Regions from separate parts of the Fictibacillus sp. NPDC058756 genome, predicted to be linked through region 2. Evidence: riboswitches for the same ligand, from Rfam matches in the RefSeq annotation. Region 2 holds a riboswitch; each other region holds the start of a gene.
The links. A riboswitch is a leader RNA that binds a small molecule or an ion and turns the genes downstream of it on or off. The one in region 2 is predicted to bind thiamine pyrophosphate.

Region 1 (4,262 bases), 670 kb from region 2:
GGCGTACATTTTGCCATGAAATATTTAACTCAATCCACTAAACGGTTATTAAATGATAAAATCAGCGAACCTCTAATAGACGCTAAAGATAAAAATGTTATTGTAATCGGCGGCGGTGATACTGGTGCAGATTGTGTCGCAACTGCTTTACGCCAAAAATGTAAAAGTGTTGTTCAATTCGGGAAGCATCCTAAATTACCGGATGTAAGAAGCAAAGCAAACATGTGGCCTGAACAGCCTTATATTTTCACGATGGATTATGCATATGAAGAAGCAACTGCACAATTCGGGTCAGATCCAAGAGAATATTCGGTTCAAACAAAGAAATTGGTTGCTGATGAAAACGGAAATTTAAAAGAACTTCATACGATTCAAATGAAGAGAACCTCAGATGAAAATGGTAATCTTTCATTTGAAGAGATTCCAGGTACTGAAAAAGTATGGCCTGCAGATCTTGTTTTTATCGCAATCGGTTTTGAAGGAACAGAACAGCCAGTTTTGAAGCAATTCGGTGTAGAAACAAAGAATAATAAAGTAGATGCGAAACATGGGGATTATAAGACAAACGTAGATGGTGTTTTTGCCGCTGGCGATTCCAGACGCGGGCAAAGTTTAATCGTTTGGGCAATCCAAGAAGGACGAGACTGTGCTAAAGAAGTTGATAAACATCTAATGGGCAGTACAGTTTTGCCTTAAGTGTTTTTTCCATGCTACAATAAACTCTAAAAGCCAAAAGCGTTTATTCTATGATAAAATAAGGGCTGGCTATGAAAATTCTATTTATAAATAAGGAGTAGAAGCATGGAAAAAGTACTTATTTTTGGTCATAAAAATCCCGATACTGACACAATAACATCTGCAATTGTATATGCAGATCTAAAAACAAAACTTGGACTAAATGTTGAGCCGGTTCGCTTAGGCGAAATTAATGGTGAAACAAAGTATGCACTTGATTATTTTAAAGCAGATCTTCCTCGCTTAGTGGAAACTGTTTCTGAGGAAACAAACGCTGTCATTTTAGTAGACCATAACGAACGTCAGCAAAGTGCTAATGACATTGATAAAGTACGTGTTTTAGAAGTTATCGATCATCACCGCATCGCAAACTTTGAAACAAGTGATCCATTATATTACCGTGCTGAGCCTGTTGGGTGTACAGCTACGATTTTAAATAAGATTTATAAAGAAAAAGGAATTAAAGTAGAAAAGAACATTGCTGGATTAATGCTTTCTGCGATCTTTTCTGATTCTCTTTTATTAAAGTCACCAACTTGTACAGAAGAAGATGTTGAAGCAGCTCGAGAGCTGGCTGAAATCGCTGGCGTAGATGCAGAAGCTTATGGCCTTGAAATGCTAAAAGCTGGAGCAGACTTAAGCGATAAGTCCGTAGAAGAGCTAATCTCACTCGACGCAAAAGAATTTAACATTGGCGCAAGCAAAATAGAAGTAGCTCAAGTGAATACAGTAGATGCTAGTGATGTATTAAAACATCAAGACGACCTAGAAACTGCAATTTCGAAAGTAATTGATGAAAAAGAATTAGACTTATTCATGTTCGTAGTAACAGACATTCTAACAAATGATTCAACAGCACTTGCACTCGGAAAAAGAGCTCAATCTGTTGAAGACGCATATAACGTGAAGCTTGAAAACAATACAGCTGTATTAAAAGGTGTAGTATCACGTAAAAAACAGATTGTACCTGTACTAACAGAAGCAATGAGCAAATAATATTAATTCTAAGGTCTGTAAAGTAATTGTCGCTTTCAACTCATTTCTTCATTGACAAGTTGATTGAAGTGCAAGGTGCGAGACTCCTGGGGGATCAGCGGGACAGGTGAGACTCCTAAGGGCGCAAAGGGCAGAGGAGGCTCACCGCACGCCCCCCGGAAAGCGAGCATCCTGAAACGGAAATCAACTACTTTCAAAAACAACATCGAATACGAAAACAGCCATTCAAAAAAGATGGAGAGATCCATCTTTTTTAATTGCTATTTTAGTTGACAATTATAACTAGCCTGTTATGATTTAAAACATAATACCAACTTAATAATTTTACGAAACCACTAGGGGTGCCTTTTAAAGGCTGAGATCGAAGTTTGACTTCGAGACTCTTAGAACCTGATCTGGATTATACCAGCGTAGGGAAGTGGCTGTTACGGAAACTTTATTACTTATTATGTTTTCTCTACAACCACTTTCTATTGCTGAAAGTGGTTTTTTTGTTGGTTAAAAACTATCTTGAGGAGGACTTATATGCCTGCGTTTACTGAAGAACTGCGTAAACAAGCTGACCAAATCTGGGAAGCCAATCTCAATCACCCATTCGTAAGAGGAATTGCCGAGGGGAATCTGCCTTTAGAAAAATTTAAATATTATGTGCTGCAAGATTCTTATTACTTATCACATTTTGCAAGAATTCAAGCATTAGGAGCTGCAAGAGCTGATGATTTATACACAACCTCCAGAATGGCTGCACATGCTCAAGGGACGAATGAAGCAGAGTTAGCACTGCACGAAAGGTTTATTAAACAACTTCATATCACAGCAGAAGAACTAGCTGAATTTGAACCTGCACCAACCGCTTATAATTACACTTCACACTTGTATCGAGTTGCTGACACTGGAAGTTTAGGTGAAATAATTGCGGTCATTCTTCCATGCTATTGGATTTATCATGAAATCGGAGAAAGGTTTGAAGGGGCTGAGCCAAAAGAACCTATATACCAGGAATGGATCGCTGCATATGGAGGAGAGTGGTTTGGTCAGCTTGTTCAAGAACAAATAAGCCGATTAGATAACTTAGCAGAGAATGCGAGTCACGCTGAAAGAAAAAAAATGACACAGCACTTTTTACTCAGCTGCCAGTTTGAATATTTGTTTTGGGAGATGGCTTTTACATTAGAAAAATGGCCGGTTCCAAATACGCGCATCTTAAGCAGTGAGAGGAGAACTGAAAATGTCTAAGAGATTAAAGTTGACTGATATATTAGTCACGATTGTAATTTCGACCGGTTTTGGAATTCTTTATAAACTATGGGGACCTCTCTATTATGCCGTTAAACCATTAGGTCTTCACATTGATCAATTAATCTATGGGATGTGGTTTATGGCTGCAACAGCGGCATTTTTGATCATTCGCAAACCAGGAGTGGCTCTCCTTGCAGAAGTTGCTGCTTCTTCAGGAGAATTTTTAATGGGATCAGAATTCGGGCTAGAGGTATTGTTATATGGTATAGCTCAAGGTTTATTTGCTGAACTCTTACTCATGGCATTTAGGTATAAACGTTATGATTTATTGGCTGTTTCATTGGCAGGGATAAGTTCTTGTCTAGGCTCTTTAATCTTGGACTTTTATAAAGGATATATTGGTGATTTATCAACTTGGAATCTTATCCTCTATATTGGATTTAGATTTATCGGAACCATCCTTTTTACAGGAGTCTTTGCTATTGCCATCGTGAAGGCACTTGAAGCAACTGGTGTTACCAATCTCGTCAGATCTTCATCACGAAAAGATTTTGAATCATTGGATCAATAAAAGAGGTGTTTGTTTATGGAATGTATTACATCCGTTAACAAGTTGAGATTAAAGTTTCCAGAAGAGGAAGGACTATTATTTAAAGATTTGTCTGTTTCATTTCAAAAAGGTGAAAAAGTATTATTACTTGGGCCGTCGGGATGCGGAAAATCTACACTTCTGCAAGTCTTATCGGGGCTCATTCCACAATCGATTGATATTCCAATCAAAAGTGAGAGCATAAAAATCCCCGATTCATGGGGATTTGTATTTCAGGATTCTGATTCACAGTTCTGTATGCCATTTGTTGATGAAGAAATTGCGTTTGTTTTAGAAAATCTTAGAGTACCGAGAAAAAAAATGCCTATCAGAATTAAAGAGCTTCTACATACTGTCGGTCTCCACCTTGATGACATTCATACGGAGATTCGAACACTTTCTGGGGGAATGAAACAGCGTTTAGCACTAGCATCAGTTTTAGCTTTAGATCCTGAGGTGATATTTTTAGATGAACCAACTGCATTAATTGATGAAGAGGGTACTGCACAAGTATGGGATACTGTTAAAGTTATTTCAAAAGATAAGACGGTAATCATTGTTGAACATAAAATTGATCAGATCATAGATTTTATCGATCGAGTTATTGTTTTTACACATGACGGAAAAATCATTGCGGATGGAAATTCAACATATGTTTTTTCCAATTTCAAAGATGAGCTTAAAAAATTTGGAATATGGTTTC
Region 2 (4,262 bases):
GCTGTCTGTTTTTGGCTTATCAGCAGCGTTGATCGTCACATCGTACACTTTCTCTGTCCAGATGTCTTTCACTGTAAAAATAAAGCCTGTTTTTTGTTCAACAACTTTATAAAGTGAAGGCACTGTATTGGTCCAGCCAGCTAAGATCTCAGCAACTTCAGGCTTCACTGAGTTCTTTGCCTTTTCGACATAAAGCTCAACCGCTGTTTTTCCGCCTTTTATCTCAGAACAGAAAACTTCCCAGCAAACAGCGATGTTCGCATACGTTTGTTCTTGGTCTTTGCCAACAGGATATTTTTTCACATACTCTGACGTACGTGCTGCTAAATCCTGCTGAAAGTTCTCAAGGGCAAATTTGATGAGTCCTTCCTGATGAAAGGATACTTCGCGTGTTTGCACTTCTTTATGTAAGCAACATTTCTTATATTTTTTTCCGCTGCCACAATAGCACGGATCGTTTCTTCCTATCATTGACATGCTATTCCTCCAGTTAAACCACTTACTTATTCTGTACATACTAGCATAAATCGGATTTTTTTCAAACAACTAATCACCAGACAATATTTTATCATAAAAAAGGTTAAGAAAAAATCATTCAATAGGTTGGTTTTTCGAGTCCTGAAACCTTTTTTTAGAAAAAAGCGTCTAAGCCAAAAAGGGGGATTTACGATATGTGGAAATTATGGAAAGTGTGGGTATTGATCTGTGTTTTATTATTAGGAGCGTGCAGCAGCAATGGAGGTAGTAAAAAAGAGCCTTCACATGACATGGCAGGAGGCGACAGTTCTGAAGCGAAGACGGAAATTTCTAAGTCTTCTGCTGATGAAGGGACAGCTTCACCAGAGAAAAGCGACAAGAAGCAATCGATTCGAGATCAGCGGAAAGTGATCTATAACGCAGATCTGCGGATTACAGTTGACAAACTGCAGAATGCGATGGAAAAGGTTAGGAAGATGGTTGAAGATAAAGGCGGTTATATCGTTGAATCCAACACGAATATCGGTGAGGAAGGCTATGAGGACGGGATGATGACGGTACGTGTTCCGATGAATGGATTCCGGCCGTTTTTGCAGGAAGTGAAGGATATAAGTGAAGGGACTCCGCATGAAAGTGTGCGAGGGGAAGATGTTACAGAAGAATATGTTGATCTGTCTTCTCGATTAAAAGCGAAGCAGCAGGTGAGAGATCGGCTTGAATCCTTTATGAAAGAGGCTGAAAGAACGGAAGACTTATTAAAAATCTCTGAAGACCTTGCTAGAGTACAAGAAGAAATTGAACAGATTGAAGGAAGGCTTAACTTTTTAAAAAATCAAAGCGATTACTCGACAGTTAGTATCCAGTTTGAAGTGAAGAATCTGAAAGCAGAGAAGCTGCAGACAGGGGATTTAAACACTTGGAAAAAAACGAAGATGCTATTCATGGAGACGGTGAACTTCTTTGTTTCTGCGATTTCATTTATCGTTGTTGCACTATTTGGATTAGCACCTGTGTGGATTGTGCTGATACCCGTTGTATTCTGGTTATGGAAAAGGAAAAAAGGGCAAAAGAAAAAGCCGGGTTCTCCGACATCCATGTAATAAGTAATTAAGTTTTGTTCATGTCAGATAACTGGTACGTCAGAAACACCCTCTGCAGCCCGGATTACAGTCCGGAAGCTGAAAGGGTGTTTTGGCTTTTACGGCACCATTTAATGGTGAACCGTGCGCAAAAGCCTTATCCGAGAAAAGCTTTGTATTCTTCAGTCAGTTTCATAAAACGCTTTTTATCTTTTTGATCCAAGGCATTGTCGATTTCTTTTTCATAATACTCTTTGTAATAACTGTGCAGGGCTTCATCCAGAACCATTTGGGCAATAAGGCTGAAGGCAAATGGGTCTCTTTTTTGTTGTTTGTACTGCACCATCTCATTTTGGTTTTTGTTGAAAGAAGTGTTTTTGTCTTTCATCCTGTTTCCCTCCTTGAAATTATCTCCCTATCCAATTTAACCTTTTATGTTTCTAGGTTTCTACTAGTATACTGAGCAAGGTGCCCAATGACAACCATTTTATTTGAAAATTCTGAAAAAAAATTGATAATCATTCCAATGTACTGCATTTTCACCACCTTTTGGTAATTCTTTAATAGTTTGTGACATTATTACGGTTGGCTTTCCCATTTGTTGCAAGTGTTATAATTTAGTGTTATTTATGTGTTTATATTGTGTTACTTACTATTTCCCCGTATTTTTGTAGGCTTAAACACTGAGAAACAAATATTTGAAAAAAACGTTGACTTTGTAGATGGTATGTGAGTAGGATTGTGTTAAATCAATATCGTCATTTCCGCTAGGGGTGCTTATGTTTTTAAGCTGAGAGAAGGTGATAGCCTTCGACCCTTTGAACCTGATCCGGTTAATACTGGCGTAGGGAAGCGGCGTGGTCCATTACTATCTACAATCGTAATAGCCACCCGCTTTTTATTTGCGGGTGGCTTTTTGTGTTTATAGCTAAGGAGGGGAACGTGATGGGACAATTAATCAAAGTATGCAAAGCACTGACAGTCGCTGGATCTGACAGTGGCGGCGGTGCAGGTATTCAGGCTGACATAAAGACATTCCAGGAATTTGGTGTGTACGGAATGTCTGTACTAACTGCCGTTACGGCTCAAAACACGACGGGTGTGCAAGGCGTATATCCAGTTCCTCAGGATGGATTGGAGCAGCAATTAACTTCAATCGGAAGCGACCTTAAGCCTGACGCAGTAAAAACAGGCATGCTGTTTTCGGGTGAATATATTGAAACAGTCGCCTTTTTTATTAAAAAGTTTGGCTGGAGCAACCTGGTCGTCGATCCTGTTATGGTTGCAAAAGGCGGGGCAAGCCTTTTAGGTGAGGAAGCTCTGGAAGCGATGAAAACGTTTATGCTGCCACTTGCAAAAGTAATCACACCTAATATTCCTGAAGCTGAAGCACTGACAGGGATTGAGATCACGAGTGATGAAGCAAGGCGTGAAGCGGCACGAATCCTGTTTAATATGGGTGCTGATTATGTGGTGATAAAAGGCGGACATATGGAGGAAGAGTTTGTTTCAGACCTCGTCTACAACGGTGTTGAATTGTGGGAACTTGTTGATAAACGTGTTTACACAAAAAATACACATGGTACTGGCTGTACATTCTCAGCTGCAGTTGCAGCTGAATTGGCTTACGGTAAAACGTTGGAAAATGCCGTTCGAAATGCGAAAAAGTTTATCCAGACGGCGATCGAACACGGTATTGATGTCGGTTCCGGACATGGACCGGTAAATCACTTTGCTTATAGGAGGATTCTTCATGAACAGCACTAGAGTACAAGTTTGGAAAGCATATGTGGAACAGATCAGTAAAGAGCGTCCGCTGGTCCACCATATTACAAATAATGTAACGATGAACTTCCTCGCCAACGGTGTTCTAGCTGCGGGTGGGAGTCCTATAATGGTTCACGACTTGATGGAAGTAGAAGACGCAGTTGCGGTGTCAGATGCATTGGTGCTTAACATTGGAACTTTGGAAGAAGCTTCAGCTAAGTCTATGAAACTTGCACTTCGTAAGGCTATGCACACCGGAGTGCCTGTCGTCCTCGATCCCGTAGGAGTGGGGCTGTCTTCATTCCGCCAGGAAACCATTAAAGAATTGTTGTCAGAATATTCACAATTGAAGGGGGTCAGTCCCCAAACAATTCTGACAATTTGCGGAAATGCGGCAGAGATGAAATTTCTCGCTGGTCTTGGCTGGGAAGGCCGGGGAGCGGACGGCGACCTCGGCTTTTCTGAAGGTGATTTACACCAGCTTGCAATAGCTGCAGCAAAACAGACGGGGTGCATTATAGCGATGACAGGTGAGAAGGATGTCGTTTCAGATGGGGAGAGGGTTATCGAACTTTCACATGGTCACCCGATGCTTTCGCTAGTGACAGGAACCGGTTGTTTTGCTACTTCAATGATTGCGCTGTATCAGGCTAATCAAAAAGATGAAACAGAAGACAAGCTATCGATTCTAGAGCGCACAGCTCTTGCGCTTCTGATGCTCACGAAAGCGGCAGAGGAAGCCGTGAAAACATCGATAGGACCTGGAAGTTTTCAAACAAAGCTTTTAGATGATCTCTTTTTATTAGAAAGTACGAAGTCCATCTGGGAGGATGAGATTAACTGGCTGGAGAGCACAGCAGCAATTAAAGAGGTGCACACACATGACAGCACTCTCACAAGTGAACCTGGCTCATAATCTATCACTCTATTTTGTAGCAG
Region 3 (4,262 bases), 380 kb from region 2:
GTAGTTGGAGACGATTATGAGGATGCTTTTGATAAATTAAAAGCAAAAAATCTGGATGTGAAACGCGAGGAAGTTTTTGATCCTGAAATAGAAGACGGTCATGTGATACGCCAGAACCCTTCCCCTGGAACGGTTGTGAAAGAACACGCTGTTATTACACTGCATGTATCAAAAGGACCTGAAAAGGAAAATATGCCTGATGTAGAAGGCTACAACATCGAATCTGCACAAGCACTTTTAAAAGATAAAGGATTTACAGATATTGATATCAATTATGAGGAATCCGATTCTGAGCCAGAAGGGACGGTACTTGCTCAAAGTCCTGACAGAGATGAGAAGGTAACCCCTGCTGAAACTACGGTTACTTTAACAGTCAGCTCAGGTACACCAACCGTTCAGATTTCAAATTTAATCGGATTAACTCAGCAAGATGTTGAAACATTTGCAGATAACGAGGGATTGGTAGCTGAATTTACGTCTGAGTATTCGGATACTGTCGAAAAAGGAAAAGTTATTTCCCAAGACCCGGCTCCATTTACACAAGTTGAAAAGGGAGCTACTATTACAGTTGTTCTGTCAGATGGCCAAGATCCAAATAAAGAAGAAAAGCCAGAAGAATCCGATGAAACTGCTGGTGACCGTACCACTACGGAAAAGATCAATGTTAAACTAGGCAAAAAGGATAAAAATGAGCCTGCCCGTGTAAAAATTGTTTATTCGGACAAAAATGCAGCAAACGAAGTTTTCGTGGAAGAAGAGATAACAGAGTCAAAGGAATATTCTCTTCCTTTGACTATAGCTGAAGGCGGCACTGCTTCTTACGTTGTTTATATCAATGATAAAGAAGCAAGGAAAGAAACAATAAATTATGATGATATTCAGGGAGGGGACGATGGTGATTAAGCATGCCTGAAGGAAGAATCGTTAAAGCGCTGGCTGGTTTTTATTACGTAAAGGAACAAGGCAAGGCTGAAGTTTTCCAATGCAGGGGAAGGGGGAACTTTCGAAAGAAGAAAGTGAACCCGCTTGTAGGGGACTGGGTAGAATATGAATCCAGCAATGTTACGGATGGCTATATTCTTGATGTGAAAGAAAGAAAAAATGAATTAGTCCGCCCTCCCATCGCAAACGTAGACCAGGCCATACTCGTTTTTTCGGCAACCGAACCTGATTTTAGCACGCTTCTCTTAGACAGGTTTCTAGTTCATATAGAGGCAAATGATATTTTGCCTGTAATCTGTATTTCAAAAATGGATCTTGTCCAGGGTACTGATGACCTTGATGAGATTCAAAAATATATAGAAACATATAAAAGATTGGGCTACGATGTGTTTCCGACTTCAACAAAAACAGACGACAGCCTGGAGATGTTCTACCCGCTTTTTAAAGATAAAGTAACGGTTTTTGCTGGGCAGTCCGGCGTCGGGAAATCATCGCTATTAAATGCCATTAATCCAGAGCTCATGCTTGAAACCAACGAGATATCAAGCCACTTAGGACGTGGAAAACATACGACTCGCCATGTTGAACTCATCTTGTTTGGAAACGGCCTTGTCGCTGATACACCTGGATTCAGTTCCTTGGATTTCATGAACATTGAAGCTGAAGACTTGTCTATGTATTTTCCTGAAATGAATGAGAGACGAGGCAATTGTAAGTTCCGCGGGTGTTCACATACTTCAGAACCTAAATGTGCTGTCAAACAGGGTGTCGAAGAAGGCGCAGTTCCACAATTTCGCTATGATCATTACGTTAGTTTTTTACAGGAAATAAAAGATCAAAAACGGAGGTACTAAATGGTTAAAATAGCTCCTTCCATTTTATCGGCTGACTTTTCAAAGTTAGGCGAAGAAATAAAAGCGGTTGAAATGGCCGGTGCCGATTACATTCATGTAGATGTGATGGATGGACATTTCGTACCGAATATTACGATGGGTCCTCTCGTTCTTAAAGCAATACGTCCATTGACTGAACTGCCGCTGGACGTACATTTAATGATAGAGAATCCGGATTCGTATATTGAGGAATTTGCAGAAGCAGGTGCAGATATTATTACTGTTCATGTTGAAGCGGCAACTCATCTTCACAGAACGATACAATTGATTAAAGCTAAAGGTGTTAAAGCAGGCGTTGTATTAAACCCAGCTACTCCAGTTGATGCAATAAAGCACATCATCCATGATATCGATATGGTATTGCTTATGACAGTTAACCCTGGATTTGGCGGACAGTCTTTTATCCAAAATGTTGTCCCAAAGATCAGAGAAGTCTCTGAGCTAGTACAGACTCATGGGCTGAATGTAGAAATTGAGGTAGATGGCGGTGTTAATGCTGAAACTGCCCCTTTATGCATTGAAGCAGGTGCGAACGTTTTAGTAGCCGGTTCTGCCATATATGGGAAAAAAGATTTAAAAGATGCAATAAACTCCATTCGTGGTGTATAATTAAGGTGTTAATAAAATAAGTAACCACAGGGGGAGTCCTATTAATGGGCTGAGAGGGGAGTGTACTCCCGACCCTTTGAACCTGAAGCTGGATAATGCCTGCGTAGGGATGTGGAGTCGTACTTTTTGCATTCAGATGATATGAATCTTAAAGCAACCGCACTCACATGCCGGTTGCTTTTTTTATTTTCTTCAAAACTATAAAAGAGGAGGATAAATATGAAAAACAACAACGTTGCACTATTAACTGAGATTGCTATTATGGCGGCACTTTCATTAATTTTAGGACTTATAAAATTTAATGGTATCTGGCCGCAAGGGGGTTCTGTTTCTCTAGAAATGGTGCCGATTTTTCTAATTGCATTCAGAAGGGGATTAAAAGCTGGTGTATTTACAGGGTTAGCTGTAGGTTTGCTTCAATTGCTTGTGAACCCATATATCGTACACCCTGCTCAGCTCATTTTAGATTACCCGCTTGCTTTTGCCTTAGCAGGTGTTGCGGGGGCATTTGCGCCGTCAATTACTCAAAATAAAGCAAAGAGAACTTTACTGATGGTTACAGGAATCTTTATTGGATGTGCGTTGAGACTTGCTTCACATGTATTATCCGGAGTTATTTTCTTTAGTGATTTTGCCGAAGAGATGAATGTATGGCTATATTCGATTATGTACAACGGTTCGTTTATGGTCGTCATTTTTGTGATTACATCTCTCATCGTAATTTTTATAACTAACACTGCTCCACGATTATTGCATGCAGCAAGAAAGGGATATCATCAAGCAGCATGAAAATAAGAATTGTTGCCGGTGGTCCACATCATCTGATTCCAGAACTTAAAAGCTATGAAACCTCGTCCGAAGATCTGTGGATTGGTGTTGACAGAGGTACATTCATACTTTTGGAAAAAGGGATTAAGCCTGATTATGCTTTTGGTGATTTTGATTCCGTTTCTGCAGCAGAAAAAGAGATAATACTAAAGTCAGATATCGTTTTGAATCAATATCAGTCAGAAAAAGACCAAACTGATATGGAGTTAGCACTTCAATGGGCAATGGATCAAAAACCGGAAGAAATATTTTTATTTGGGGCAACAGGAGGAAGGCTGGATCACGAGATGATGAATATCCAGCTTCTCTATAGAACGATTTCTAGCAATGCTGAAGTGAAGATAATAGATATTAAAAATGAAATCTCGCTAAAGCTGCCCGGAATATATACGATTGAAAGAGAAGACCATTACACCTATATTTCTTTCTTAGCATTTCAGGGAGAAGTGAAAGGTATCACACTTATTGGATTTAAATATCCTTTAAATAAGGCTTCCTTGAAGATAGGAGCGTCGCTCTGCATATCAAATGAGCTTGTAAATAAAAGTGGTACTTATTCTTTCGACTCTGGCATAATATTGATGGTAAAGAGCCATGATTAATTAAAATCATGGAAAACAGGCCCCGAGACACCTTTTTATAAGACGGGGAATATTGTATGTTAGGTTTTGCTCTTATCATTTTTTATGGGCCTGGAGGAGGGGTAAGATGAAATTTTATACCATTAAACTTCCTAGATTTTTAGGGGGATTCGTACGTGCCATCTTAGGTTCTTTTAAAAAAGGATAACAAACAAAAAAAGCGCCCTGTGCGCTTTTTTTGTGTTGATAAAAATATAAGTAGAGGATGTTACGGTACGTGTTCTTAAATTTATTACACGTTCGCGCAAAAACACTGCGTTTCCACGCAAACAGTTCTTTGTTTCACGCAGAAACTAATAAATTTCACGCGGAATCTCTTTCTGACCACGCAGTACTGGTCTAGTTTCAC

Region 1: linked by a shared signal. The riboswitch ahead of tenA (thiaminase II) and the one ahead of thiD (bifunctional hydroxymethylpyrimidine kinase/phosphomethylpyrimidine kinase) in region 2 are both predicted to bind thiamine pyrophosphate.
Region 3: linked by a shared signal. The riboswitch ahead of thiT (energy-coupled thiamine transporter ThiT) and the one ahead of thiD (bifunctional hydroxymethylpyrimidine kinase/phosphomethylpyrimidine kinase) in region 2 are both predicted to bind thiamine pyrophosphate.

The regions. Positions count from the first base shown of each region.
Region 1 covers NZ_JBHYPU010000001.1:1,801,049-1,805,310, reverse strand. Annotated here, with positions in the region: gene ACFW35_RS09095 (glutamate synthase subunit beta) at 1-696, shown strand, start outside; gene ACFW35_RS09090 (manganese-dependent inorganic pyrophosphatase) at 802-1,731, shown strand; TPP riboswitch at 2,059-2,165, shown strand; gene tenA (thiaminase II) at 2,257-2,967, shown strand; gene ACFW35_RS09080 (ECF transporter S component) at 2,960-3,541, shown strand; gene ACFW35_RS09075 (ABC transporter ATP-binding protein) at 3,557-4,262, shown strand, end outside.
Region 2 covers NZ_JBHYPU010000001.1:2,473,640-2,477,901, reverse strand. Annotated here, with positions in the region: gene ACFW35_RS12475 (SEC-C metal-binding domain-containing protein) at 1-477, opposite strand, end outside; gene ACFW35_RS12470 (DUF4349 domain-containing protein) at 672-1,577, shown strand; gene ACFW35_RS12465 (IDEAL domain-containing protein) at 1,714-1,944, opposite strand; TPP riboswitch at 2,316-2,424, shown strand; gene thiD (bifunctional hydroxymethylpyrimidine kinase/phosphomethylpyrimidine kinase) at 2,514-3,323, shown strand; gene thiM (hydroxyethylthiazole kinase) at 3,310-4,239, shown strand; gene thiE (thiamine phosphate synthase) at 4,205-4,262, shown strand, end outside.
Region 3 covers NZ_JBHYPU010000001.1:2,094,534-2,098,795, reverse strand. Annotated here, with positions in the region: gene pknB (Stk1 family PASTA domain-containing Ser/Thr kinase) at 1-903, shown strand, start outside; gene rsgA (ribosome small subunit-dependent GTPase A) at 906-1,796, shown strand; gene rpe (ribulose-phosphate 3-epimerase) at 1,797-2,444, shown strand; TPP riboswitch at 2,464-2,571, shown strand; gene thiT (energy-coupled thiamine transporter ThiT) at 2,664-3,233, shown strand; gene ACFW35_RS10510 (thiamine diphosphokinase) at 3,230-3,874, shown strand; gene spoVM (stage V sporulation protein SpoVM) at 3,981-4,061, shown strand.